One region of the Promicromonospora sp. NPDC060204 genome, then DNA from elsewhere that is predicted to be linked to it. Evidence: predicted binding sites of a transcription regulator. Region 1 holds the regulator's gene; each other region holds the start of a gene.
What was found. The regulator HrcA, encoded in region 1, represses chaperone genes, less so after heat shock. The targets are predictions, from matches to a motif close to TTNGCACTCGNNNNNNNCGAGTGCNAA.
Positions count from the first base shown of each region.

Region 2: the regulator HrcA is predicted to act here: its motif matches at 5,805-5,831, upstream of ACFWEJ_RS19315 (FmdB family zinc ribbon protein).
Region 3: the regulator HrcA is predicted to act here: its motif matches at 8,805-8,831, upstream of ACFWEJ_RS01530 (Hsp20/alpha crystallin family protein).

Region 1 is NZ_JBHWZO010000267.1:751-8,008, forward strand. It holds gene ACFWEJ_RS24400 (DUF3097 domain-containing protein) at 1-687, opposite strand, end outside; gene ACFWEJ_RS24405 (ATP-binding protein) at 814-3,663, opposite strand; gene ACFWEJ_RS24410 (hypothetical protein) at 3,773-3,952, opposite strand; gene hrcA (heat-inducible transcriptional repressor HrcA) at 4,340-5,359, shown strand; gene dnaJ (molecular chaperone DnaJ) at 5,397-6,518, shown strand; gene ACFWEJ_RS24425 (16S rRNA (uracil(1498)-N(3))-methyltransferase) at 6,529-7,258, shown strand, end outside.
Region 2 is NZ_JBHWZO010000163.1:993-11,462, reverse strand. It holds gene ACFWEJ_RS19335 (hypothetical protein) at 1-3,110, shown strand, start outside; gene ACFWEJ_RS19330 (hypothetical protein) at 3,221-3,463, shown strand; gene mscL (large conductance mechanosensitive channel protein MscL) at 3,542-3,979, opposite strand; gene cpaB (Flp pilus assembly protein CpaB) at 4,141-5,007, opposite strand; gene ACFWEJ_RS19315 (FmdB family zinc ribbon protein) at 5,387-5,746, opposite strand; gene ACFWEJ_RS19310 (penicillin acylase family protein) at 6,067-8,601, shown strand; gene ACFWEJ_RS19305 (5-formyltetrahydrofolate cyclo-ligase) at 8,676-9,320, opposite strand; gene ACFWEJ_RS19300 (GNAT family N-acetyltransferase) at 9,548-10,159, shown strand; gene ACFWEJ_RS19295 (hypothetical protein) at 10,220-10,470, shown strand, end outside.
Region 3 is NZ_JBHWZO010000006.1:10,117-20,586, forward strand. It holds gene ACFWEJ_RS01495 (hypothetical protein) at 1-2,163, shown strand, start outside; gene ACFWEJ_RS01500 (carbohydrate ABC transporter permease) at 2,247-3,083, shown strand; gene ACFWEJ_RS01505 (carbohydrate ABC transporter permease) at 3,095-3,976, shown strand; gene ACFWEJ_RS01510 (ABC transporter substrate-binding protein) at 3,997-5,325, shown strand; gene ACFWEJ_RS01515 (helix-turn-helix domain-containing protein) at 5,306-6,163, opposite strand; gene ACFWEJ_RS01520 (Gfo/Idh/MocA family protein) at 6,320-7,516, shown strand; gene ACFWEJ_RS01525 (DUF1269 domain-containing protein) at 7,572-8,102, opposite strand; gene ACFWEJ_RS01530 (Hsp20/alpha crystallin family protein) at 8,259-8,711, opposite strand; gene ACFWEJ_RS01535 (hypothetical protein) at 8,861-9,796, opposite strand; gene ACFWEJ_RS01540 (GlsB/YeaQ/YmgE family stress response membrane protein) at 9,865-10,128, opposite strand; gene ACFWEJ_RS01545 (LysR family transcriptional regulator) at 10,249-10,470, opposite strand, start outside.

The DNA.
Region 1 (7,258 bases):
GTCGATCACGGGCCAGCGCTCGAGCCCGAGGCGCTCGGCGCGCACGGCCTGCCACACGTCGACGTAGGGGTGGCCCAGCACCAGCACGGTCCCCGTGGGGACGGTGCGCAGCGCCTCGTCGGTGAGCCGCTGCTCCTTCGACCCGGGCACCAGGTGGTCCACGAGCACGCCGACCCGCCGTTCGGCGTCGGGCCCGAACTCGGCGAGGCGCTCGGCGAGGTGGTCCACGCCGTCGAGCATCTCGACCACCACGCCCTCGATCCGCAGGTCGTCGCCCCAGACCTTCTCCACGAGCTCGGCGTCGTGCTTGCCCTCCACCCAGATGCGGCTGCCGCGGGCGACGCGCGCCCGGGCGCCGTGCACCGCGACGGACCCGGAGGCCGTGCGGGTGGGCTGCGCCGGCGCGCGGTTCACGACGGGCGCGGTGAGCACGACGGGCTTGCCCTCGACCCAGAACCCCGGGCCGAGCGGGAAGGTGCGGGTGCGTCCGCGGCGGTCCTCCAGGACCACCACGTGCATGCCGCCCGACTTCTCGACGCGCACCACGGCGCCGACCCAGCCGGTCTCGACCTCCTCGACCACGAGGCCCAGCTCGGCGGGCGTGGGCTGCGACGTCGGCCGCCGCCCTCGCTGCGCGCCAGGGAACTGGGGGGACAGCACATCGGCTCCATACCGTTCGTCGACCACGCGGCGAGCCTAGGTCGCCCCTCCCGTTGAGTGCTGGATATCCGTGCTCCCGGAGTGTCATTCGGCGCAGATAGCCCGCACTCAACGAGGCCGGGAGGGCGGGGCGGGCGGGGTAGGCGGGTCGGGTCAGCGGCTCGCGCGAAGCGCCGCCTCCGTGCGGGTGGCGACGCCGAGCTTGCGGAGGATCGCCGAGACGTGCACCGACGCGGTCTTGGCCGAGATGAACAGCCGCTCGGCGATCTGCCCGTTCGTCAGGCCCTCGGCCACCAGGGCCAGCACCTGCCGCTCGCGGGCGGTGAGCGCGTCCGTCCCCGCGCCCGACGGCGGAGGGCCGGCCGCCCCCTCCACCAGGCCCGCGCGGTCGATCAGGCCCTGCGCCTGCCGGACGACCAGTCCCGCACCGATCTTCTCCGCCTCCACGACCGCCGAGCCGAGCGCCGCCCGGGCCCCGGCCCGGTCGGCGACGTCGAGCAGCCGCGCACCCTCGCGGTACAGCGCGTACGGGCGCAGGTGCACGGGTCCGGGACCGGGCAGGTCGGCGACCGTCGTCCAGGGTCCGGTCCCGAGCTCCGCCTCGAACAGCGCCGACCACAACGGGAACGTCGGCCAGCGCGCGCACGCGGCGAGGGCCGCGCGGTAGGGGGCGTCGTCGACGTCCTGCCCGGCGGCGCCCAGCCGGGCGATCGCCTGGGCCGCCACGCCGAGCTGTTGCAGATCGTAGGCCAGCATGCACGGGCGGTCCGAGGCGACCACCACCGACATGCGCTCCAGGGCCTCGGCCGGATCGTCGCGCAGCAGCGCGAGCTCCGCCAGCGTCACGCTGGTGCGCGACCTGATCTGCTCCTCCAGGCGCCCGAACCGCTCCCAGCTCGGGGCCCTGCGGCGCGCCTCGGCCTGCGCCTGCTCCACCTCGCCGCGCCACATCATGAGCCAGATCCGGCGCTCGCTGAGGTAGGCGGAGTACACGCTGTCGTGGATCGGCGGGATCGTGCGCTCGTACCAGGCGGCGGCCTCGGCCCAGTCGCCGCGCCCGATCTGTGCCTCGGCGAGGTTTCCCTCGATCATGAGCCGGGTCGAGTCGGACGAGCCGTGCCGACGCGCGGCACCCATCCCCTCCTCGGCGATCTCCGCCGCCCGGCCCCAGTCACCCACGACGAGCCGGGCGTCCGACCCGTTGACGTAGTACCGGCTCAGCCCGTGCCAGGTGTCCCCGGCCGCCTCGCGGCCGGCGTCGATCTCCGCGAAGCCGCCGGTGTCGCCGAGCTGCACCCGGCTCACGCCCCGCAGGTTCAGCGTGACGGACACGACCTCGGCGTCGCCGATCGCACGGGCGGCGTCGTGGGCAGCCGTCGCGGCCTCGATCGCCTCCCGGGGCCTGCCGCCGAGCATCGCGCGGCGCGCCCGCAGCATCAGGAGCTGGCCGCGCACGACGTCGTCCCGGCCGGGCTCGACGAGCGCCAGGGCCCGTTCGATGAGCTCGGGCCCCTCGTCCGAGCCGGCGTGGCCCGCGATGAGCGCCGCGTCGGAGAGCATGCCGACGAGTCCCGCCGGGTCGTCCTCGGGCCACTCGGCGATCGCCTCGTGCGCCACTGCCAGGGCGCGGGCGGTCCGGGTCGAGCCGCGCAGGACCTCGGCGACCGAGCGCAGCAGCTCGTGGTGCGGCAGCCCGGCGACGGCCTCCGGTTCGCGCACCTGCTCCCAGAGCTCCAGGGCCCGTTCGCCCAGCGCGACCGCGGTGGACGACGCCGCGCCCGCCGCGGCCGTCCGGTGCCCCTCGACGGCCGCCGCCAGCGCCTTGTCCGGCAGCCCCGCGCGCCACCAGTGGTCGGCGATGCGGGACAGCTTCGCCACCGAGTGGGCGCGCCGGACGAGGGCGCGCTCCAGGGCCCGCGCGTACGCGGCGTGCAGGCGGTGCCGCTCGCCGGGCAGCAGCTCGGCGTACACGGCCTCCTGGACCAGCGCGTGCCGGAAGGCGTACCCGACCTCGGTGACCACCAGCACCTGGGCCTCGACCGCCTCGCGGACGGTCTCCTCCGCCTCGGCTCCGGTCTGCGGGGCGTGCTGTCCCGGGCCGGTCGAGGCGTCCGCCAGGACGTCGTCGAGCACGTCGTACCAGACGCGCGGGCCGGCGGCGGCGACCACGCGGCACAGCGACCGGGCCTCCCGGCTCAGGTTCCAGTAGCGCAGCAGGAGGATGTCGCGCAGGGAGTCGGGCAGGTCGGTGCCGAGAAAACCGACCAGCTCCTCGACGTAGAAGGGGACGCCCTCGCTGCGGTCCGCCAGGTCGGCGAGCTGCTCGGCGTCGAGGCCGACGTCGAGCAGGTCCTGCGCCATCTCGTGGACCTCGGGCTCGCCCAGGCGCGTCAGCTCGAGTCGCGTGGTGAGCCGCGCCCGGTCGAGCTCGGCCAGGACGACGCGGAGGGGGTGCGCGCGCGAGACGTCGTCGCTGCGGTAGGTGAGCAGCAGGAGCAGCCCGGGGGGCGTGGTGCGGGCGAGGCGGAGCGCGACGGCGCGCGTGACGTCGTCGGACCAGTGCAGGTCCTCGATGACCACCACGACGGGTCGTTCGCCCGCGAGCCCGGCGAGCAGGTCGGTGAGGACCTCGGGGACGCGGTCGGCCCCGGCATCGGGCGCGGGTGCGACGAGCTGGGGGGCGAGGGCGGACAGGGCGCCGGCCGAGGGTCCGGCCGCGGCGACGACCGCCTCGGGGCCCATCGTCCGGACAACGCCGGCCAGGAGTCCGACCAGGGCGGCGTACGGGAGGGGCCCGGAGCCCTCGTCGGCGCACTGGCCGACGATCACGTGGGCGTCGTCGGCCCGGGAGGTGAGCTCGTCGAGCAGGCGGGTCTTGCCGATCCCGGCCTCGCCGGCGATCACCAGGGTGCGGCTGCCGCCCGCGCGGACGTCGGCGAGAGCGGCCTCGAGCGCGCCGAGCTCGGGGGCTCGGCCCACCAGGCGGGCACGGGGGACCGGCATGGGCTCATCGTCCCATGCCGGTCCGTGGTCGTTCCGCTCTTTTCCGTCGGCCTGCCCGCCGTCTCCGTGGGCCGGCCCGCTGCCCGGCACGGTCGCCCTCCCCGCGGGATCAGGCGACGCGCGGCCGGACGGCGTCGGCCGCCCGGGCGCCGCGCTCGGCGGTGCGCCGCACGGCGGCCTGACGGCGGGCCGCGTCCTTCTGCTCACGGGCCACACGGGCCCGCTCGTTGCGCTGGTCGGTCTCCTGCTCGTTGCGGCGGTACTCGGCGTAGTCCGAAAAACCGAACATGGTGTTCCTCCTGGTGTCACCGCCGGCCCCTCGCCGGCAGTGATTCCAGGTTCGTCTGTGAGGTACGTCGCGCGGATCGGGCGGTCGCCGCATCTTTTCCTACGGGTTCGCGGTGCGGGGTGGGCGCGCCTAAGGCATCGCCCTATGCTCGGTGCTCAGCCCTCGGCGAACGGTAGGACATGCAGGTCAGCCGCGTGTTCGCCGGGGCGGGACGGCGTGGCCGGCCCGGGTGCGCACGGCGTGCGGCGGGTCGGCGACCCGGCGGGTGGCGCGTGCCGCGTAGGATTGGCACTCGGTCGGTGAGAGTGCTGGAAGGCAGTGTCGGTGAGCGGGCCGGAACCCGGGTGCACGTCCCGGACGTTCTACCTGGGGACGGAGGTGAGCGCGGTGAGCGAGGAACGCAGACTCGATGTCCTGCGGGCCATCGTGGAGGACTATGTCCGCACACGGGAGCCCGTCGGTTCGCGCATCCTCACGGAGCGCCACCAGCTCGGCGTCTCCCCGGCCACGGTCCGCAACGACATGGCCGCCCTGGAGGAGGCCGGGCTCATCGCCCAGCCGCACACCTCGGCGGGGCGCATCCCCACCGACAAGGGCTACCGCCTCTTCGTGGACCAGCTCGCCGAGGTCCGGCCGTTGTCCGTCCCGCAGAAGCGGGCCATCGAGACCTTCCTCTCCGAGGCGGTCGACCTGGACGACGTCGTGGCCCGCGCCGGGCGGCTCATCGCCCAGCTCACCGGCCAGGTCGCCGTGGTGCAGTACCCGTCGCTGCGGCGGTCCGGGCTGCGGCACCTGGAGCTCGTGCCGACGGCCGAGGGGCGGCTCCTCGTCGTCGTCATCACGGACACCGGCCGGGTGGAGCAGCGCTTCCTCGACGTGCCGGTCGACCTGGACGACGGCACGCTCGGCGAGCTGCGCGCCCGCCTGAACGCGGCGACCGCCGGCCGCCGGCTCGCCGACCTCGGTGACGTGTTCGCCGGGGTCGCCGAGGCGATGCCGGCCGAGCACCGCCCGCTGGCGACGGCCGTCGCCGAGGTGGTCACCGCCGCGCTCGCCGAGGAGAGCGAGGAACGGATCGTGCTGACCGGCCAGGCCAACCTGGCACGGTCCGGCATGCGTTTCGAGCAGGGCCTGCGGCCCGTCCTGGAGGCGCTCGAGGAGCAGGTCGTCCTGCTCGGCCTCCTCACCGACATGACCGACGACGCCAAGGTGGCGGTGAGCATCGGGCACGAGAACCGGCTGGCGGGACTGGCGGAGACCTCCGTCGTCACGTCCGGCTACGGCTCGTCCGACGGCGACACCGTCGCGATCCTGAGCTCGATCGGCCCCACCCGTATGGACTATCCGGGCACCATCGCCGCGGTCCGCGCCGTCGCGCGCTACCTGTCGCGAGTGCTGCCTGGCTGACCCGAACTTCCACAAACCTCCCCACAAAGAGAGACCTGTGACCGACTACTACGAGATTCTCGGTGTTCCGCGCGACGCCTCGCCCGAGCAGATCAAGAAGGCATACCGCAAGCTGGCCCGCGAGCTGCACCCGGACGTGGCCGGCGACGCGGGCGAGGACCGGTTCAAGGACGTCGCGCGCGCGTACGAGGTGCTGTCCAACCCCGACAAGCGCCAGCAGTACGACATGGGCGTCGACCCGACGTCCCCCGGCGGCGGCGCGGGCGGCGGGTTCGGCGCCGGGTTCGGGTTCCAGGACATCTTCGAGACCTTCTTCGGCGGCGGGCAGCCGACCGGGCCCGTCCCGCGCGCCCGGCGCGGCAACGACGCACTCGTGCGCCTCGACCTCGACCTCGCCGAGGCCGTGTTCGGCGCCAAGCGCGAGATCCAGGTCGACACCGCGGTGGTCTGCAACACCTGCGGCGGCGACGGCGCGCGGCCGGGCACCCACGCCCGCACCTGTGACGTCTGCCAGGGCCGCGGCTCCGTGCAGCGTGTCGCCCGCTCGTTCCTCGGCCAGGTCATGACCAACCAGCCGTGCTCCGCCTGCGGCGGCTTCGGCACCGTGATCCCCGAGCCCTGCACCGACTGCTCCGGCGAGGGCAGGGTGCGCTCGCGGCGCACCGTCGCGGTCAACGTGCCCGCGGGCGTCGACACCGGCACGCGCATCAAGCTCTCCGCGCAGGGCGAGGTGGGCCCCGGTGGCGGCCCCGCCGGCGACCTTTACGTCGAGATCCGCGAGCGCGCGCACGACACGTTCGTGCGGCGCGGCGACGAGCTGCACTGCACCCTCCAGGTGCCGATGACGGCGGCCGCGCTCGGCACCGTGCTCGAGCTCGACACGCTGGACGGCCTGCAAGAGATCGACCTGCGACCGGGCACGCAGCCCGGCCAGGTCATGACCCTCAAGGGTCTCGGCGTGGGGCACCTGCACTCCAACGGGCGCGGCGACCTCAACGTGCACATCGAGGTCCACGTCCCCACGAACCTCGACGAGGAGCAGACCGCGCTGATGCAGCAGCTCGCGACGCTGCGCGGCGAGGAGCGGCCCGAGCCGCGGCTCGCCACGGTCCAGGGCGGCGTCTTCTCGCGCCTGCGCGACAAGCTCAGCGGGCGCTGACCGCGCACCCATGAGCGCGCCAGTCTTTCTCGCCGAGGCGTCCGCCGCGCACCCGCTGTCCGAGTACGGCGCGGGCGCGCTCTACGTGCTCGACGGCGCCGAGGGCCGGCACGCCGGCGTCGTCCAGCGGCGCGGGCCGGGGGAGCGGATCGACGTGGTCGACGGCGCCGGCGTGCGCCTGCGGACCGTCGTCGAGGCCGTGCACGGCGCCGAGGTGCACCTGCGCGTCGAGCAGGCCGTCGTCGAGCCCGTGCCCGACGTCGTCGTGACGCTCGTCCAGGCCCTCGCCAAGGGCGACCGCGACGAGATGGCGATCGAGGCCGCCACGGAGACCGGGGTGGACGCGATCATCCCGTGGCAGGCCGAACGGTCCGTGGTGGTGTGGCGCGGGGACCGCGCCGCGAAGTCGCGGGCCCGCTGGGTCAGCACCGTGCGGGCCGCCACGAAGCAGGCCCGCCGGGCGCGCATCCCCGACGTCGACGTGTCCCTGAGCACCAAGCAGCTCGCGGCCCGCACGCGCGAGGTGGTCGCAGCGGGCGGCGCCGTGGTCGTGCTGCACGAGGAGGCGACGACGGGCCTGTCGGCGGTCGCGCTGCCCGACGCCGGCGCCCTGCTCCTCGTCGTCGGACCCGAGGGCGGGATCTCGGAGGCCGAGGTCGCCCTGCTCGCGGAGGCTGGTGCGACCACGGCCCGCCTGGGGCCCCACGTCCTGCGCACGTCCACGGCGGGCCCGATCGCGA
Region 2 (10,470 bases), on a different contig from region 1:
GGGTGCTCGTGGGCACCTTCGTGCACCCCGGCCAGGTGCTCGTCGACGACCTCGACGAGCTCGCGCCCAGCCTGGGGGACCACGAGGTGGTCTCGGCGCTCGGCGGCGTGGACGCTTCGGTGACCAAGCTCGGCAAGGTGGAGCTCCCCGAGCCGCGCGTGGGCGACGCCGACCCGGCGCACGAGCGCGGCGTCGGCGACCTGGACCCGCACCAGCGGCACGTCGTGGACGCGCTCGCGACGGGCAGCCACCTGTTTGTGGACGCGCCCGTCGGGTCCGACGTCGCGGGCACCCTGTCCGCCGTCGTCGCCGAGGCGAACGCGAGCGGCCGGTCCGTGCTGTACGTGCCGGGGCACCGCCGGGCCGCCGACGCGCTGGCCGCCCGGCTGGACATGCTCGGCCTGGGCGGGCTCCTGCTGGACATCGCGCCCGTGCCGACCTGGCGCACCTCGACGTCGCGCCGTCTGCTGGAGGCGATGGCGCCCGCGCAGGAGCGCATCGACACCGACGAGGTCGCGCGCGTCCGGGACGCCCTGATCGGGTCGCGGGCCCAGCTCTCCGGCTACATCGGGGCGCTGCACCGGGTGCGCGAGCCGTGGCGGGTCTCGGCCTACGACGCCCTGCAGGCGCTGGCCCGGCTCACGTCCGAGCGGCCCGCGCCGGCCACGCGCGTACGGCTCGGCTCGGAGTCGGTGCTGGCCCTCGGTGCGGAGCGGCGCGCCGAGCTCGCGGCCGACCTCGAACGGGCGGCCGAGCTGGGGGCGTTCACGCTCAGGTCGACGTCGAGCCCGTGGTTCGGCGCGCACATCCTGACCGACGACGACGCGCGCTCCGCGCTCGCCCGCGTGACCCGCCTCGGCGAGCACACGCTGCCGGAGCTGCGCAAGCAGATCGAGTACGTCTCGAAGGTGACGGGCCTGGTCGAGGCCTCGACGGCCCGGCAGTGGGGCGAGCAGCTCGCGATGCTCGGCGGCATGCGGGGCACGCTCGACGTGTTCCAGCCGATGGTCTTCGAGCGCACCGCGGCCGACATGGTGCAGGCCACGGCGTCGCGCAAGCAGCGCGCCGACCAGGGTGCCGAGATGGGCTGGTTGGAGCGGCGCCGGCTGAAGCGGCGCGCCCGCGAGATGGTGCGACCGGGCGTGCGCGTGCCGGACATGCACGCCGCGCTCGTCGAGGTGCAGCGGCAGCGCGAGGTCTGGCAGGCGCAGTGCCCGCGCGGCGGCTGGCCCACCCTCCCCGAGGGGCTGGCGGGCGTCGAGGAGACCTACGAGGCGGTGCGCATCGACCTCGAGGCGCTCGAACCCGTGCTGCGGTCCTCGCAGGCGGGCGGCGAGCTGCTCGACCTCGACCTGTTCGCGCTGGTCCAGCGGCTCGCCTCGCTGTCCGAGACGCAGGACGCCCTGGCCCCGCTCCCCGAGCGGACGGCGGTGCTGCGGCGCCTGCGCGCGTCCGGCCTCGGCGAGCTGGTCGACGACCTCGGTGAGCGCCGGGTCGAGGCCGACCTGGTGGGCCCGGAGCTGGAGCTGACGTGGTGGTCGTCCGTGTTCGAGCAGATCCTGGCCGTCGAGCCGGACCTCGCCGGGCAGGACGGCGCCGGGCTGGACGCCCTCGCGGGGCGGTTCCGCGAGCTCGACCGGCGGCACGTCGACTCGCTGTCGGCGCCCGTGCGGGCGGCGGTGCGGGCGCACCTCGGCGCTGCGATGCGCGACGAGCGGGAGGACGCCGAGGGCCTGTACGCGACGCTGGTCGGCGGGGGCCTGAGCTCCATGCGTGACCTGGTGACCGGGCACGGCTCGACCGTGCGGCGGCTGCGGCCCACCTGGGTGTCGACCCCGACGATGGTGCCGCACCTGCTGCCCCCCGAGCGCTCCGCCGACCTGGTGATCCTCGACGCGGTGCAGCACGTGCCGGTCGAGGTCGTGGTCCCCGCGCTGGCACGTGGCCGCCAGATCGTCGTGGTCGGCGACCCGCGGTCGGCGTCGGGCACCGCGGTGCGCGACCTCGCGCGGCTGCTGCCCCGCGTGACGCTGCAGCCGGAGCCCGCCCGGCGGGACCCGCGGCTCACGGCCCTGCTGGCCGAGCACGGTTACGAGGGGATCATGCGGCCGGCGCCGCTGCCGCGCACCGAGGCGCTGGTGCACTTCTCGCTCGTGGACGGAACGGGCATGCCCGACCCGGTCTCCGGCACCGTCGAGTCGACGAGCGCCGAGGTGGAGCGGGTGGTCGATCTGGCGATCGAGCACGCGATGACCCGGCCCGAGGAGACCTTCGGCATCGTGACCGTCACGGCCGCGCACGCGGACCGGATCCGGGAGCGGCTGCTCGCCGAGGTCCGGGCCAACCCGGCGCTGGCGCCGTTCTTCGCGGGCTCGCGCCCCGAGCCCGTGGTGGTCGCCGACGTCACCGGCGTGGCCGGCCTGGCGCGGGACACGATCGTGCTCACCCTCGGTTTCGGGCGGACGCCGCACGGGCGTGTGCTGCACCGGTTCGGCGTGCTGGGCGAGGCCGGCGGCGACGCGATGCTGCTCGGTTCGCTGGGGGCGGCGCGCAAGCGGCTGCACGTCGTGTCGTGCTTCCCGGCCTCCGACCTGGACGCCGAGCGGCTGCGCGGCCCTGGGCCCCAGATGCTGGCGCGGGTGCTGTCGTTCGCCCAGGAGCGCTCCGGCCTCGCCGACCAGGTGGAGATCGGCAACGGCGTGGACGTGGCGCGGTCCGTGGACCGGCTGGTCGTGGACCTGGGGGAGCGGTTGTGGCGCTCGGGCCTCGTGGTCGAGACCGACTACGGCCTGCCCGGCGGCGACCGCATCCCGCTCGCCGTCGGACACCCCGACCTGCCGGGCGAGCTGCTGGTGGCGGTCCTGACCGACGACGCCGCCTACGTGGCCGAGCCCTCGATCCGCGTGCGCGACCGGCAGCTCGCCGAGCGGCTCGAACGGCTGGGCTGGGTGGTGGCGCAGGTGTGGTCCGCGGCCGCGTTCCTGGACCCGGACGCGGAGGGCGAGCGGCTGCGCCGCGTGGTGCTCGCGGTGCGGGACGCCCGGGTCGGCCTGTCCGGGGGCGTGCCACCGGCCGCGGAGCTGATAGTCCCGCAGATCCTGGACGACTAAGCCCTCCCCGCAACCCGTTGAGTGCTGGCTATTTGCGCTCTCGGAACGTTTCGACAGCGCAAATACCCAGCACTCAACGGGTCGGGCGGGTCGTGGGCGAGAATGGTGCGGTGAGCGAGTCCGAGAACCGACCTGCAGAGCCCGCACCGGCCGGCGCGACGGCCCGGCGGCGCGGGCCTCGGCGGGCCGTGCGACGCGGGACCGAGCGGGAGGCCGTGCTCGGTGTGAGCGCCGACGAGCGTCCGGCCGGCTGGGGCGACGGGGCCGACGGCGGCCCTGGCTCGTCCGACGGCGGCGGGCACGGATCGAACGACGACCAGCTCCGCCGCGACGTCCCGCCGCACTGGGGCTGACCGGGGCCCGGCGGGTTGCCGTCGGCGCTGCGCCGTGCGATCGGTCGGCCGACCCGCGGGGTGCGCCGTGCGGGCGGGTCAGTTGGAGCCGTTGTCCGACCGTGCGCCCGACGAAGCACCGGCCTGGACGCGGAGCAGGTCGCGGATCTCGGTGAGCAGCACGACCTCCTCGGCGAGGGCCTCCTCGACGGCCTCCTCCTGCGCGGGCTTGCGCAGCGACTTCAGCTTGTTGATCGGGAGGACGACCAGGAAGTAGATCGCCGCGGCGACGATCAGGAAGTTCAGGACCGCCTGGAGAAACTCGCCGATGCTGAACTTAGCGTTGTTGATCACGAAATGTCCGACGCCGGAGATGTCCGTCTGGCCGAAGACGGCCGCGATCAGCGGGTTGATGATGCCGTCGAGCAGGCCGGTGACGACCGCCGTGAACGCGGTGCCGATCGCAATACCGACCGCGAGGTCGATCACGTTCCCGCGAGCGATGAACTCCTTGAAGCCGTTGAACAGGTCACGCATGGATCCCCCTGGGTGTCTCAAGTCGGTGTGGGTCGGCGTTGGCCGGAACCTCGACGGAGATTGTGGTGGAAATTCCGGTTCGGCGCATGTGCAGGTGGACATTCGCTCTCTTTGACCGGTGCCGTTCTTGGGGTTGTTTCCGCGGCGACCACCGGGTTCACCTATGGCACCAGCACCGCCGTCACCGAGCCCCAGCCCGAGACCGCCGACAGCTCCGGAGCCTCCTCGGGTGTCACCGCGACGAGCGTGACCGGACCCTCGCCGTCCGACACGGGGCCGAGCAGCCCGCCGGCGTCCTCCGGCTCGCGCCCGGCGGGTACGGGCAGCACGCGCGCGTCCCGGGCGAGGTACCGGGGCTCGCCGTCCGGCTCGCTGCCCGACGTCGTCCCGGTGAGCAGGTCCACGCGGTCACCAGGGCGCAGCAGGGCGGCGACGGCGTCGTCGGACAGGCGGACCGGTACCACCACGGTGCCGCGCGGTGCGGCGGCGGAGACGCCGTCGTCGGACACGAGGGAGGCATGCAGCGGAGCGCCCTTCGGCAGCCCGACGACGGTGGCGCGGCCCAGCAGCTCCCGCACCGAGTGCAGGGCGCCGGGCGGGGCGAGTTCGGCCGCGACGGCGCGCACAGCGACGTCTTCCCTGGTCAGCTGTGTTCCGGGCGCTACAGCACGGGCCGTGACGGCGACGTCGACCGTCGGGGGCGGCGGTGGGCGCAGCAGGTGGACCGTCAGGGTGGCGGCGAGGCCGAACAGGGCGGCCGCGAGGGCGAACCGCCAGCGCCACAGGATGCGTCGTGCACGCCGGGACGCCGGCGAACCGGGTCGGCCCCGACGAGACGGGCCTGGCCGGGACAGCAGGACGGCGAGGCCGGCACGCGGCGGCCGGCGCGATGTGCCGGCTCGGTTCCACGAGGCGCTGGAGTCAGCGTCGCGCGGAGCAGCCCGTGCGCCCCACGGCGTGCGCTGTCCGGTGCCGCGCGGCGCGCCGTGGCGTGCGGCCGGTTCGGCGAGCGTGTCGAGAAGTCCCATGCCGCCGACGTTAGGCAGGCGGTACGGGGTCGCGGGGCCGTCGTCGGGCAGCCTGTGCACGAAGGAGCGAAAACCGAGCCTGTGGTCGGGCTCGCGCGCCTGGAAGCTCGTCAGGCGTGCCGGTCGACCGGCGGCAGCACGTCTGGATCAGGCTGTTGGCCACGGTGTCGGCCCGTCGCCGCGATGGTGGGAGTTCGGACCGAGGTCGACACATTCCTCCGAGGTCGGCAGTCGGCATCCAGGTCGGCACAGCACTGTGCCGACCTGGATGCGAAGTGCCGACCTCGGCGGACCTGCCTGCTCGAACTGCCGATCTCGCGGGGCCCGGGCGCCGGGACTGCCGGCGGCACCGCCCCGACGGGCGCCGCCCCGGGTCACCTCAGGACGAGGCGGCCTTCGACGAGCTCGAACCGCTCGACCCGGTGGACGAGGAGCTCGACGAGCTCGACGACGAGCCCGAGGCCGACCCGGAGGAGCCCGATCCCGAGTCCGAGGACGAGGACGACGAGCCCGACGAGGACGACTCCGACTTGCCCGCCTTCACCGTGCTGCTCGTCGACGTGCTCCGCGAGTCGGTGCGGTAGAAGCCGGAACCCTTGAAGGTGACGCCCACGGAGCTGAACACCTTGCGCAGCCTGCCCTGGCACTCGGGGCAGACGGTCAGCGACTCGTCCTTGAACTCCTGGTGGATGTCGAACGCGTGGCCGCAGTCGGCACACCGGTACGCGTAGGTGGGCACGTGCACTCCTCTGGGACGTCAGGGCGGCCGGGGCGTCGCGCGCTCACAGGACCGTCGCCTGGCACTCGGGGTTTCCGAGTGCCAATAGTAACGGTCGAGCGGCGGGGGATAGTCCCAGGATCTCCCGAGGCTGTTCACCCAAGCACGTTCACCCAAGCCCTGGGGCGGACGGTAGTCTCCACTGCGTGTCCGCGACCACTCCCGCCGAGCCAGTAGAGCCCGTCGAAAAAGCCCCGTCCACCGGTGCACGGCCCGCCAAGCGCCGTCGGACTCGCACCACCCGCGTCCGCCAGTTCCTGGTCGGAACGACGGTCGTCGTCCTGCTGGCGCTGGTCGCCGTGACGACCTTCGGATGGCTCACCGCGCGCCGTCCGCTGCCGGAGCACTCCGGGGAGGTGCAGGTCGAGGGGCTGAGCGCGGACGTGCGCGTGAGCCGCGACGCCCAGGGCGTGCCGCAGATCTACGCCGACACCGCCGAGGACCTGTTCCGGGCGCAGGGCTACGTGCACGCGCAGGACCGCTTCTTCGAGATGGACTACCGCCGCCACGTGACCGCGGGCCGCCTGGCCGAGCTGGTCGGCAACAACGCCGACGCGATCCAGGCCGACAAGGTCACACGCACCTTCGGCTGGCGGCACGTCGCCGAGGAGGAGTTCAACATCCTCGACGACGAGACCCGGCAGTACCTCCAGGCCTACGCGGACGGTGTGAACGCCTACCTCGAGAACCGCAGCCCCGGCGAGACGGCCGTGGAGTACACGGTGCTCGACGTCAGCGTCGAGGTGAACGAGCCGGAGCCGTGGGACCCGATCGACTCGCTGGCCTGGCTCAAGGCCATGGCCTGGGACCTGCGCAGCAACTACGACGACGAGCTCGACCGGGCGCTGGCCTACAGCACGCTGGACGACGCCTCGCGCGTGGCGGAGCTGTTCCCGGCCTACTCCGGCACGGGCAACGCGCCGATCCTCGACCCGGCCGAGGCGGGGGCGCAGGCGAACGTCCCGGCGGGCACCGAGACGGCGTCCGCCACCGAGGAGGTCTACGGGAGCGCGGACCTCGCCGACGCCCTCGCATCGGCGCAGAAGGCGCTCGACGCCGTGCCGGTGCAGATCGCACGCGGTGAGGGCACGGGCTCGAACTCGTGGGTGGTCTCGGGGCAGTACACGGAGTCGGGCAAGCCGCTGCTGGCCAACGACCCGCACCTCGACCTCGCGGCGCCCGGCATCTGGGCGCAGGTCGGCCTGCACTGCAACCAGGTGGGCCCGGAGTGCCCCTACGACGTGTCCGGCTTCTCGTTCTCCGGCTTCCCGGGCGTGATCATCGGCCACAACGCCGACATCTCCTGGGGCCTGACCAACATGGGCGCCGACGTCACCGACTTCTTCATCGAGCGCGTCCGCAACGACACGTACCTGCGTGGCGCGGACGAGTGGGTCCCGATGGAGAAGGAGACGGAGGTGATCCGGGTCGACGGCGGCAGTCCGGTCGACCTGGAGGTCCGGCGCACCGTGCACGGCCCGATCATCTCTACCGTGATGGACGAGGCGCAGATGGACGCCGTGCGCAGCTCGCCCACGGAGACCGGCACCGAACTGGGCCAGTACGAGATCTCGCTGCAGTGGACGGCGCTCCAGCCGGGCCACACCGCGGACGCCGTGTTCGCGATGAACCGGGCCAAGACTCCCGCCGACATGAAGGCGGCGGCCGCGAAGTTCGAGGTCCCGGCCCAGAACATCGTGTTCGCGACGACGGACGGGCACATCGGCTACCAGGCGCCGGGCAAGATCCCGGTGCGCGCGAGCGTCCCGGGCGCCGTCGAGTCGGACGGCACCTGGCCGCGTCCCGGCTGGGACGCCCGCTACGACTGGACCGGCTTCGTGGACCCGGCGCAGATGCCCGGCGTGGTGGACCCGAAGGAAGGGTTCATCGTCGCGGCGAACCAGGCGGTGCTGCCCGGCGGCAACGGCCCGTTCATCAGCCGCGACTGGGACTACGGCTATCGCTCGGAGCGCATCCGCACCCTGATCAGCGACCGGATCGCGGAGGGCCGCAAGCTGACGGCCGCCGACATGTCCGAGTTCCAGATGGACCAGTGGAGCGTGTTCGCCGACACCCTGGTGCCCGTGCTCCTCGAGGTGAATCTCCCGGCCGGCTACGACTCGGACGGCCAGGCCCTCCTGGCCGACTGGGACTACTCCATGGACGAGGACTCCGCGGCCGCGGCCTACTTCGCGGCGGTCTGGCGCAACCTCCTGCGCACCACCTTCAACGACGAGCTGCCCCAGTCCATGTGGCCCGACGGCGGCAGCCGCTGGCTCGCCGTCATCCAGGGCATGCTCGACAACCCGAACGACGCCTTCTGGGACGACCAGTCCACGGTGGCGGTCGTCGAGAGCCGGGACCAGGTGCTGACGGAGGCGCTGACCAGCGCCCGCCAGGACCTCACGGTCGAGCTCGGCAAGGACACCAGCGACTGGGAGTGGGGCACGCTGCACCAGCTCCGGCTGCAGCACCTGGTGCTCGGCGGCCCGGGCGTCCCGGCCCCGATCTCGACCTACATGAACCCGGCCCCGGTCAAGGTCGGCGGCGGCTCGTCGATCGTGAACGCGACGTCCTGGGACGCGGCCAGCGGCAGCTTCGAGGTGACCAGCGGCCCGTCGATGCGCATGGTCGTCGACCTCGCCGACCTGGACGCCTCCACCTGGGTGGTCGTGACCGGCACGTCGGCGCACCCGGCGTCGCCGCACTACGACGACCAGCTCGGCGCGTGGGCGGCGGGGGAGACCTTCCCCTGGCCGTTCACCACCGAGGCCGTGGGGCGCGCCTCCGAGGACGAGCAGACCCTGACGCCGTAGCGGCGTCGGACGCCCGCCCTGACGCCGTCCGGCACCTGCCGGACGGCGTCCGGCGTCGCCCCGCCGGAGCGGCGTCAGCCCAGCCAGCGCCAGTCGGTCGTGGTGGCGACGGCGTGGACCAGGATGTCGTGCTCCTCGCGCGGCAGCGGGTGGTCCGCGGCGTCGTACACCTCCTCGGGGAAGACGACGGCGACGACCTTCGCGCCCGGCCGCAGGTGGGTCAGCGCGCGGTCGTACCAGCCGCCGCCCTGCCCGAGCCGCACCCCGCGGGTGTCGACGGCGAGAGCGGGCGCCAGGACGACGTCGGCCAGCTTGACGGCGTCCGTGCCCAGCGCGGGGCCGCCGGGCTCCGGAGGGCGGCCGGGGGCGCGCTCCAGGAGGTCGTCCGGGCCCGTGTAGTCCGCCCAGTCGCGGGCGAGGCCGGCGCCGAGCACGGGCAGCAGCGCGCGGACGCCGCGGTCCGCGAGGCGGTCCAGCAGCGGCAGCATGCCGGGCTCGGCGCTGCGGGCCGCGTACGCCGCGACGCACCCGGCGTCGCGCACCTCGGGGATGGACTCGATGACGTCGGCGAACATCTCGGCGGCCTCCGCCCGGCGCCGGGCGGACCGCACGCCGCGCTGGGCGCGGATCGCGCGGCGGAGCTCCTCCTTGGCGTCGCCCGTCTCCATCCCGGGATGGACGGGGTAGGGCTGTGGCGTCGGAACAGAGATGCCGCTCATGACCGCTATTGTGCCAAGACTCCGAGACTGGATTGTTACGAACGGCGCACGAAGAAGGCGAGAACATGACCGAGCGGCTGCTCGACGGGTCACAGGCCACCGAGCGTGGTAGACCCTCCTCCAGCGAGGGAAACCTCACGGGGCGTGGCAGGGGGCGAACGATGTTGCCGTCGAATAGGTCGGACGTGCCGGAAGGCACCACGGGAAAGTTTGTGAAGGGGTGGACGGTGGCCAAGCCATGGCCGGTGACGCTGCGTGAGGACACGCCGGCGGGGACTGTCGTGCTGCGCCCGCTGCGGCGTCGGGACGCGACCGACTGGTCGCGCCTGCGGGCCGAGAACGCGGCCTGGCTGGAGCGTTGGGAGGCGACGTCGCCCGGCGCGAACCGGTACATCGCCTCGACGTTCGGCGAGTACGTGCGGTCCCTCTCGGCGCAGGCCCGCGCGGGCACGTCGCTCCCCTTCGGCGTGGAGCTCGACGGCGCCCTCGTAGGGCAGCTGACGGTCGCGTCCATCACCTGGGGCTCCATGTGCTCCGCGAGCATCGGCTACTGGGTCAGCCAGTCCGTGGCCGGGCGCGGCGTGATCCCGACGGCGGTCGCGATGGCCACGGACTACGCCTTCTTCCTGGGGCTGCACCGCATCGAGATCAACATCCGGCCCGAGAACAAGCCGAGCCTGCGCGTCGTCGAGAAGCTCGGCCTGCGGGACGAGGGCGTGCGCGAGCGGTTCCTGCACATCCAGGGCCAGTGGCGGGACCACCGCACCTTCGCGGTCACCCGCGAGGAGGTTCCCGAGGGCCTGCTGGCGCGCTGGCAGCGCCTGCGCGAGGCGCTGTGACGGCAGGACACGCCGTGCGCGGTGCGGCGGGGCGCGGCGATGCTCGCCTAACGTCGTGTCGTGGAATCGACCGCGGGACTCACAGCCGTAGCGCTGTTCGTCCTGTGGCTGGGCTACTGGCTGCCGAGCATGGTGCGTCGACGGGCGGAGCTGGCCGACGCCCGGGTGCCGGACCGGTTCTCGGGCGGGCTGCGCATCGTCGCCATGAGCGGCTCGAGTAGGAGGGGAGGGGCGATGGTCAACGACGGCAACCGGCGAGGTGCGAGCCAGGGCGTGCCGCGCGTCGCCCACCCGACCCCGAAGCAGGGCCT
Region 3 (10,470 bases), on a different contig from region 1:
GACCCGGTGCCCGTCGACTCCACCCGCGCCACACCGGGCGGTGAGCGGACGGTGCTCCGCGGCGGCGACGTCGTCATCGACTACTCGCTCCGCAGCGGCACCGCCGACGCCCGCTGGGGCGGCCGCGAGGCCGTGACCGGCTTCTACAGCGGCGTGCGCCTGGGCGACGAGTTCGTCACCACCAAGCAGTACGGCGGCGCCTGCCGGCTCACCGCCCGCACCACGGTCACCTGCGCCAAGCCCGGGCTGCCCACGCTCCGGCAGGTCTTCGCGTTCGACGGCGACCACTCGTTCTCGGTGCGGCTCGACGTGACGGGCACCGACGGCCCGGTCACGACCTCCATGATGGTGCCGGTCATGACCGACCGGCGCGGCTCGGTCGACCTCGGGCGCACGGGCGACAACCGCATGGTGCTCGTGCCCTTCGACAACGACCACTGGGTCCGCTACGAGACCCCGGCGATCAAGGACGTGACGCCGGCCCGGCGCAGCTTCGAGGTCACCGCGTTCATCGACGACGCCTCACGCCGGGGCCTCGTCGTCGGCTCCCTGGACCGCGACACCTGGAAGTCCGGCGTGGTGGCCGACGGCAACACGCGCGGCGGCCTGGACCGGCTGCAGGCCGCGGCCGGCCTGACGGACTGGAGCTACGACTACGGCGACGGTTTGAACAAGTACCAGTTCAACCGCGAGCTCAAGCCGCACGCCGAGGTCAGCGGGGCCACGGTCCGCTCCCCGCGCATGTTCGTGGGCCTGTTCCCGGACTGGCGCGAGGGCATGGAGACCTTCGGCAAGGCCGCCGCGCAGGCCGCGAAGTCCCGCACCTGGGACGAGGGCACGCCCTTCGGCTTCAACAGCTGGGGCGGCCTCGGCGCCCGCGGTGGTGACGCCGCCGTCATGGACGAGGTCTCGGAGTTCCTGGCCGAGGAGACCCCCGGGTTCCGGAACGCCGGCTCGGCCAAGGGCCTCTACGTGGGCGTCGACTCCTACTGGGACAAGATGCTCGCTCCCGAGTACGCGTTCGAGGACCCGAACACCTCCTGGGCTGAGCTCGAGCAGTACGTCGCCGACGTCAAGGCGCGCGGCCAGGAGCCGGCCCTGTACTTCCAGCCGTTCGCCAACTTCTGGCGCGAGGGCCTGGACGAGCGCATCGGCGGGACCGCGCTGTGCGACACCTGCGAGAACCAGACCTACCGCCAGATGGCGCTCAAGGTGAACGGCATCCCCGTGAACATCGACGGCGCCTGGGCGCTCGACCCGACCAACCCCGGCGTGCAGAACCGCGCCCGGATCGCCCTGGGCAAGTTCCGCGAGCTCGGCGTGCGCTACGTCAAGCTCGACTTCCTGACCCACGGCTACGTCGAGGCCGACGACTGGTACGACGCCGACGTCCACACCGGCCAGCAGGCGTTCCGCCAGGGCATGGCGCAGGTGGTCGACGTCGTCGGCGACGACATGTTCGTCGACCTCGCCATCTCGCCCCTGTTCGCCTCCGAGTTCGCCCACGCCCGGCGCATCTCGTGCGACGTGCACGGCGCCCTGAACAACTGGCACCCCACGCAGCCCGACCGCTACCAGAAGAGCACCGAGTACCTGCTCAACTCCCTGACGTACGGCTGGTGGCTCGACGAGGTCTACGCCTTCAACGACGGCGACCACGTCCAGTTCGGCAACTACGAGTACGACGGCAACGCGAACGCCTACCTGCTGGACGACCCCTACCCGAGCATCTGGCCCGAGGGCCAGAACCGGGCACGCGTCACCTCCGCCGCCATCACGGGGATCTACCAGGTCAGCGAGGACCTCACCGCCACGGGCCACCCCGTCATCAAGCAGCGGGCCCGCGACCTGCTGCAGAACCCCGGCATCAACCACCTCGCCGAGCTCGGGCGGTCGTTCGCCCCGGTGCAGGCCGGCCCGGACGCCTTCACGGCGTCGGACACGTTCGTGCTGCACGACGGCGCGACCACCTACCTGGCGCTGTTCAACTACGGGTCCTCGCCGCGTCGGGCCGACCTCGCGCTGCGCGACCTGGGCCTGGGCGGCGGGCGGTACGACGTCACCGAGCTGTGGACGGGCCAGGAGAGCCACGCCGCGGGCCGCCTGCGCGCCGTCGTCCCGGGCGAGGACGTGCGGGTCTACGCGATCGAGGCGGGCCGGTGACCGCCACCGTCACGGCGACCGCCACCCGCGCCGCGACCGCCGTCGCCCGCCGGCCCCGCAACCAGCTCTGGCCCGCCCTCGGGATGATCGCCCCCGCGGCCCTCGGGTTCCTGGTCTTCTACCTCTACCCGACGCTGCGCGGCGCCTACCTGTCGTTCACCGAGTACAACGTGCTGGGCAGCCCCGTCTTCGTGGGCCTGCGCAACTACGTCGACATGGCCCAGGACGACGTCTTCTGGAACGCCGTCCGCGTCACGTTCCTCTACGTGGTGCTGAACATCGGGTTCCAGACCGTCCTCGCCGTCGGGCTGGCGGTGCTCATGCACCGCCTCACCAAGTCGGTGCTCATCCGCGGCAGCCTGCTGCTGCCGTACCTCATCGCCAACGTCGTCGTGGCCCTGCTGTGGTTCTGGATGCTCGACTACAACATCGGCATCGTCAACGCCGTGATCGACGCGATCGGGCTGCCCAAGGTCGCCTTCTTCGGCGACGAGGCCTGGACCGTCGCGACCATCGCGGGCGTCAACACCTGGCGGCACCTGGGCTACACGGCCCTCCTGGTGTTCGCCGGCCTGCAGATGATCCCGGCGAGCGTCTACGAGGCCGCCGCCGTCGACGGGGCGGGGGAGTGGCGCACCTTCTGGCGCATCACCCTGCCGCTGCTGCGCCCCGTGCTCGTGCTCGTGCTGGTCATCACCGTCACCGGGGCCTTCCAGGTCTTCGACACGGTGGCCGTGACCACCGCCGGCGGGCCCGGCAACGCCTCCCGCGTGCTCCAGCTCTACATCTACGAGCAGGCGTTCGCCCGCGGGCACTTCGGCTACGCGTCGGCCATGTCCGTGGTCCTGTTCCTCATCCTCGCCGGGGCCGCCTTCGCGCAGATGCGACTGCTGCGCGCCGGCGAGTCCGACCTCTCCTGATGGGAGCGCACATGCGTACACGGATCACCTGGGGCCGGGCGCTCGCCTGGGTCGTGCTGTGGTTCTTCGTGCTGGCCACCGTGCTGCCGTTCTACTGGATGCTGCGCACCGCCTTCTCGGACAACCAGGCGCTCGCCGCCCAGTCCTTCTCGCTGCTGCCCGCCGACTTCACGCTCGGCCCGTTCAAGCGGGTGTTCGGCCTGGCCACCCCGGAGGAGGCGATGGCGGAGGGCGGTTCCGGCGCGTCGCTGAGCTTCTGGCTCTACCTGCGCAACTCGCTCGTGGTCGCCACCGCCGTGACGGTGGGCCAGGTGCTGTTCTCGTCGATGGCGGCCTACGCCTTCGCCCGGCTCAGCTGGCCGGGGCGGGACGCCTGGTTCGCCGTCTTCCTCGGGGCGCTCCTGGTGCCGCCGATCTTCACCTCGCTGCCGAACTTCCTGACGATCAAGTCGCTCGGCCTGCTCAACACGCTGCCCGGGATCATGCTGCCGAGCCTGTTCATGACGCCGTTCGCGATCTTCTTCATGCGGCAGTTCTTCCTCGGCATCCCGAAGGAGATCGACGAGGCGGCGATGATCGACGGCGCCCAGCCCTGGCGCATCTTCTTCCGGATCATCCTGCCGATCTCGGCGGCGCCGGTCACCACGCTCGGCATCCTCACGTTCATCAACACCTGGAACGACTACTTCTGGCCGCTCCTGGTGGGCCAGACGGAGGAGTCCAAGGTGCTCACCGTGGCCCTGGGGGTCTTCCGCTCGCAGACTCCGCAGGGCGCGCCCGACTGGGCCGGGCTCATGGCCGCGTCCCTCGTCGCGGCCCTGCCCATCGTGATCCTCTACGCCGTCTTCGGCCGCCGGGTCATCAACTCCATCGGTTTCTCCGGCATCAAGTAGCCGGGCCAGAAAGGAACACCATGAAGCGAAAGATGCTCGCGGGCGCCGTCGCCCTCGCGTCCCTGTCCCTGACCGCCTGCGCGGGCGGGTCGTCCGGCGCCGAGGCGGAGGGCCAGATCGACTACTGGCTCTGGGACTCGAACCAGCAGCCCGCCTACCAGCAGTGCGCCGACGCCTTCCACGAGGCCAACCCCGACCTGACGGTCAAGATCACGCAGCGCGGGTGGGACGACTACTGGTCGGCGCTGACCACCGCGTTCTCGTCGGGCACCGGCCCGGACGTGTTCACCGACCACGTGTCCAAGTACCCCGAGTTCGTGGCGAACGGGCAGCTCCTGGCCCTGGACGACCACATCGCCGACGTCGACCTCGACCAGTACTCGGCCGGCCTCGCGGACCTGTGGGTCGCGCAGGACGGCAAGCGCTACGGCCTGCCCAAGGACTGGGACACCGTCGCGATCTTCTACAACCAGGAGATGGTCAAGGACGCCGGGCTGACCGAGAAGGACATGCAGGACCTCGACTGGAACCCGGACGACGGCGGCAGCTACGAGGAGGCCGTCGCGCGCCTGACCGTCGACGCGAACGGCGTGCGCGGCGACGAGCCGGGCTTCGACAAGGAGAACGTCGCGGTCTACGGCCTGGGCATCCCCGGCGCCGGGTACGAGAACGGCCAGACCGAGTGGAGCATGTACACCGCCACCACGGGCTGGACCCACACGGACGAGAACCCCTGGGGCACGCACTACAACTACGACGACCCGCGCTTCCAGGACACCATCGCCTGGTGGTACTCCCTGATCGAGAAGGGTTACGCCCCGCCGCTGGAGACCACGATCGGCGCGTCGGTGAACGACAACTTCGGCGCGGGCAAGTCCGCGATCAACATCAGTGGCGACTGGATGCTCTCGACCTACTTCGGCTACGACGGCGTCGACGTCGGCCTGGCGCCCACGCCCACCGGTCCGAACGGGAAGCGCGCGAGCATGTTCAACGGCCTGGCCGACTCCGTCTGGGCGGGCACGGACAACCCCGAGGGCGCGGCCAAGTGGGTCGCGTTCCTGGGCTCGACCGACTGCCAGGACCTCGTGGGCGCCGCCGGCATCGTGTTCCCGGCGATCACCAGCTCGGCCGAGATCGCCACGGAGGCGTTCGCCGAGAAGGGGATCGACGTCTCGCCGTTCACCACCCACGTCGAGGACGGCACCACGTTCCTCTTCCCGGTGACCGACCACGCCTCGGACGTGCACGCGATCATGACCCCTGCGATGGACGAGGTGCTGGGCGGCAAGGCCGACGTCAGCTCGCTGACCGAGGCCAACGAGCAGGTCAACGCCCTGTTCGACTGACCGGGAGGCGCGGCTGGTCGTGCTGGTTCTCGCGCCGGTACGCCGCCGGAGGCATGCCGCAGACGTCGCCGAACGCGGTGTAGAACCGGCTCACGGAGCTGAAGCCGGACTCTGCAGCGACGTCGGCGACCGGCAGGCCGGTGGTCACCAGCAGCCGCCGCGCCTCGGCCAGCCGGCACCGGGTCAGGTAGTCGACCATGGTGGTGTGCACGACCTTGCGGAACTGGGCCATGGCGTAGTTGGGGTGCAGCCGCACGGTCCGTGCGACGTCCGCGATGGTGAGCGGTTCGCGGAAGTGCTCGGCGATGTGGCGCACCATCGCCAGCACCTGGCGCAGGGCCGGGTCGCCGGCCGCGAACTGCCGCACCGGCTGCCCCGGTGTGGCCAGTCCGAGCCGGCGCACCCGGGCCTCGATCTCCAGCATCGCGATGCGACGCAGCTCGGGCTGGTCACCCGACAGGTCGGCGGCCCACTGTGTGAAGTTCGCCGGGTCGGTCGTCAGCGCCGCCTCCGGCGGTGAGATCAGCGGCATGCCGGACAGCAGGCGGCCGACCAGGGCGGCGGGCAGTCCCCAGCCGAGGAAGGTCGAGAACGGCACGTGCACCCAGTGCGCCCGGGTCGCCGTGCTGGCGATGAGCTGGTGGGGCACCGCCGCCCAGAACGCCGCCACCGACCCGGGGCCGATCTCGACCGGCACGCCACCGAACAGGTAGAGCATCGTGCCGCCCTCGGTGACGAGGTTGATCTCCAGGTCGTCGTGCTGATGGGCTGTGCCCATCAGGGTGGGGCGGCCCGACCAGCTCAGGAGAGCGGACGGCTCGATCTCGATCTGCGACATCATCTGCCCCCGAGTGCCTGAGGATCCTGGAAGAACCGGCTTGGATCCGTGAAGAGTTCGCCGATCGTAGGTACGTAGGGTCGATGCCGTCAACGCGGCCGCCGGCCGTCGTCGCGCCCCCGGCCGCATCGCCGCGGCCCAGGACAAGGAGCATCTGTGTTCACACTTGGCATCGTCGGAGCCGGGCAGTTCGCCGGGCAGTTCGTCAAGCTCTGGAACCTCCACCCCGGCGTCGGGGACATCTACGTCACCGACCTGCTGCCCGAGCGCGCCGAGAAGCTCGTCGGCGAGTACGACCTCGCCGGGACCGTCCCGTCCTTCGAGGCCCTGCTCGCCTCCGACGTCGACGCCATCGCGATCTTCACGCAGCGCTGGACGCACGGGCCCCTGGTGGTCCAGGCGCTGCGCGCCGGCAAGCACGTCTACTCCTCGGTGCCGATGGCCATCTCCGAGCCGGAGATCGAGGCGATCGTCGAGGCGGTCCGGGAGACCGGGCTGACCTACATGATGGGCGAGACGAGCTACTACAACCCGGCGACCGTCCACGCCCGTGACCAGGCCGCGAAGGGCGCCTTCGGCCGGCTGTTCTACGCCGAGGGCGACTACCTGCACGACATGGACCTCGGCTTCTACGACGCGTACCGGTACAGCGGCGGTGAGAACTGGAAGTCCACCGCGAGCTACCCGCCCCTGATGTACCCCACGCACTCCCTGGGCGGGATCCTCGGCGCCTGGCAGACGCACGCGACCAGCGTCTCGGCGATCGGCGTGCTCGACGACCGCGGGGACGGGGTGTTCGACAAGGACGTGAGCCAGTTCGCCAACGACTTCTCCAACGCCACCGCGCTGTTCGAGGCCGCCGGGGGCGGCGCGTTCCGCATCAACGAGTTCCGCCGGGTCGGGTTCCCCTCGCACTTCCGCGAGTCGCGGTTCCGGTTCTTCGGCACCGAGGCCAGCATGGAGCAGCTCGTCAACGTCAGCCTCTGGCAGGACAAGCAGGAGGTCGTGGACATCACGGAGCACCTGGCTCCCAAGCCGACGCTGTCACCCGACGACCCGTCGCTGGAGCACGTCTCGCCCGCGCTGCGGGACGCCTTCACCTCGGGCTCCGCGCCGGTGCACGACCGCTCGCGGCTGCCGAAGGAGTTCGCGAACGTCTCCAACGGCCACGAGGGCAGTCACCACTTCCTGGCCGACGACTTCGTCACGGCCGTCACGACCGGCGCCCTCCCGCCGGTGAACGCCTGGGTCGCCGCGCGGTACACGATGCCCGGCATCGTGGCGCACGAGTCGGCGCTCAAGGGCGGCGTCCGCCTGGACATCCGCGACTTCGGGGACGCGCCGCAGAGCTGACGGGCCGGGGCGCTGGGGCGACCCGCGACGCCGCGTTCGGATCGCCCCCGCGGACTCACCTCGCGGTGGCCTCGTCGATCGCGGCCTCCAGCGCCTTCTCGTCGGCCTTCAGCTCCTTCTTCTCCAGCCTGGCCGCGCGGGCGATCGCGCTCTCCACGTGTGCTGCCACGTCCGACGCGGCGATGACGACCAGGCCGCTCTGCCCCTCGTCGAGGAGCTCGCCCAGGTCCTTCAGGTCGCCGCGGCTCATCCCGCCGGCGACGTGCCCGGCGAGCGCGCCGATGGCGCTGCCCCCGGCGCCGCCCGCGAGCAGGGCGCCACCCAGACCGATCGCGGGGAAGAGGGCCACGAGTGCGCCCCCGGCCAGGCCGAGACCCAGGCCGCCCCAGGCGCCGTGCCGGGTCGGCTGCTCGTGCTTCTTGACGATCTTGACCTTGCCGTCGGCGTGCCGCGAGACCACCGCCGCGTCGTAGGTGTCGATGAGACCGCTGACCTGGTAGAACTCCTTCACCGCCTCGTAGTCGGTCACCGCGTCGTCCTCGCTGCCGTAGCTGGCCGCGAAGGCCACCAGGGTGTCGAGCGCCATGTCGTCTCTCCTCGATAGCGTGGCCCGCCGTCCGCGGGGCACTCGTTCGATGGTTCGCCCGCGACGCTAGGCCGGGGTGCGCCTCGTCGAGTCACATGATTCGGGTGACCCGCCCCTTACGCCGTCGAGCCGGCGTGAGGGGCGGGTCGACGGCGGTCAGGACTCGATGGTCTGCCGGTCGCCGGATCCTCGGCCGATGGGCGTGGTGCCGGCGGTGTGGGCGACCTCGATCTTCCGCGGCTTGGCTTCCTCGCTGACGGGGATGGTCAGCGACAGGACGCCGTCGGTGTACGACGCGGAGATCCGGTCCAGTGCGAGCCCGCGGCCTACCGTGAGCTGCCGGGCGAAGGTGCCGGTGGGACGCTCCCGGACCAGCCACTGCGCGTCGTCACCCGAACGCTGCGTGCGTTCGGCGCGGACGGTCAGCGTGCGGTCCTCGACCGAGACGTCGATGGTCCCTGGATCGACTCCGGGCAGGTCCATGGACAGCACGTAGTGGTCGCCGGTGCGGAACAGGTCCATCGGCAGGGTGCCCGACTGTCGTGCGTTGCTCGCGAACGAGCCGAACAGCCGGTCCATCTCCTGGAACGGGTCCCAATAGGTAGCCATTGCGCATCACCTCCCATGCTGATGCGGTCCTGGCCCCTCCAGGACCGCGGCGCTCGACGGCGGTGGGTGCCGCCGTCCGGCTACATTCATTTTTTAGCACTCTTGATGCGAGAGTGCCAAGGGTCTGGAGCCGCAAGCGAGAAGAAGTGCTACTTGCCCTGCCGGTCGCGCGCGAGGCGCTCGCGCCGGTCCTCCTCGCGCTTGGAGTAGGCGGCGGCGCGAATCGCCTCGTCCGACTCCAGGCCAGAACCAAGGCCACCACCGACGGTTGCCGCTGATGCGACGAACCAGGCCAGGACCACCAGGTCGCCGTACCCGAGCGTCGCCCCGACGTAGCTGCCCATCAGGTCGGGGTCCAGGACGAACAGCGCCCACGCCAGGTTCACGACGTAGAGAGCGCAGTAACAGATGACCACGCCGGTCACGAGTGTCAGCACCGTTGACGCGTTGTAGAGGCGGGATCGCTCCCGTGCCTGTGGCGAGTCGCCCTCGGGGCGGTCCCACAGCTCGCCGTCGATCACGAGCCAGGCCACGACGAGGGTGACCGAGGCGACGGACGCGATCACCAGGCGCCACCACGACAGCGAGTCCGCCAGTACCCAGACCGTCGAGTTGACCGTGGCCACGGCGCCGGTCGCCAACGCCGCCACGAGCGCCGACTTCAGCCCGGGCACCAGCAGCCAGGGACGGTTCGCGAGCACCATGCCGAGCAGAAGGCGCCACCGACCCCGCAGGCGGGGCAGGACGACGCGGTGCCTGTCCTCCCCGCTCGGCTCGGCCATCGTGCTGACCAGCGAGCGCACTGCGCGCCGCGCCCGGGCGTGGACCCGCAGCCCACCGAGCGCGGGCAGAGAGAGCACCGCGGTGCGTCGGTCGGGGTCGGTATCGGCCAGCAGGTGCCGGCCGTTCCCGTCGTGAAGAGGAAGCTCGGTCAGGCCGACGACGAGGTCCCAGTCCCGCTCGCGAGCCTGGTCCTGCAGCCTGTCCAGCGCGGTCCGGAGGTCCTCGGACCCGGTCGTGAACGGCTCGCTCACCACGGTGATGTCCCATGCGACGCCACCATCGGGCGGGCGCAGATCAGCCAAGCCTTGCGCGATCACGGTCGGCGCGGCTGGGTCGGCCACGAGTCCTACGCGGACGGACTCCATCTGGTTCAGGCCCGTCGGCGTGCGACGGCTCCCCAGATGACGAGCACGAGGAGCGAGCCGACGAGGGCCCAGAACCACGTGGTCAGTGAGAAGAAGGAGTCGTTGACCTGGACGTCGAAGAGCGCCCCACCGATCCAGCCGCCCAGCAGCGCGCCGAGAACTCCGACGACGAGCGTGATGAACCATCCTCCGGCGGCTTTGCCGGGAAGGATCGCTCGGGCGATGGCGCCCATGATGAGTCCGATCAGGATCCAGCCGATGATGCCCATGGAAGCTCCGTTCGAGGATGCGTCCCCTGACGCGTGCGGACGCTCTGGCTCAAGCCCTGGAAGACGATCTGTTGCTCATCCACTTTCACCCGGTTGGCCGGCGCTCGCCACGGGAAGTCGTCAGAGCTCTCGCGGGCCGAGGTCGCTCAGCACCGCGGTGAGGTTGCGGATGCCCGCGTTGTCGTTGTCTGCCTTCCAGATCGGGCCCCAGCTGATCCTCCAGTCCTGGCGGAACGGCCGGTAGGTGAGATCGGGGCGCTGGTAGTAGCGGGCCGCGTGGCCGCCGAGCGGTTGGGCGACCTCACCGTTCGCGGTGGCGCTGAAGGCCTGTTCCAGGTCCGC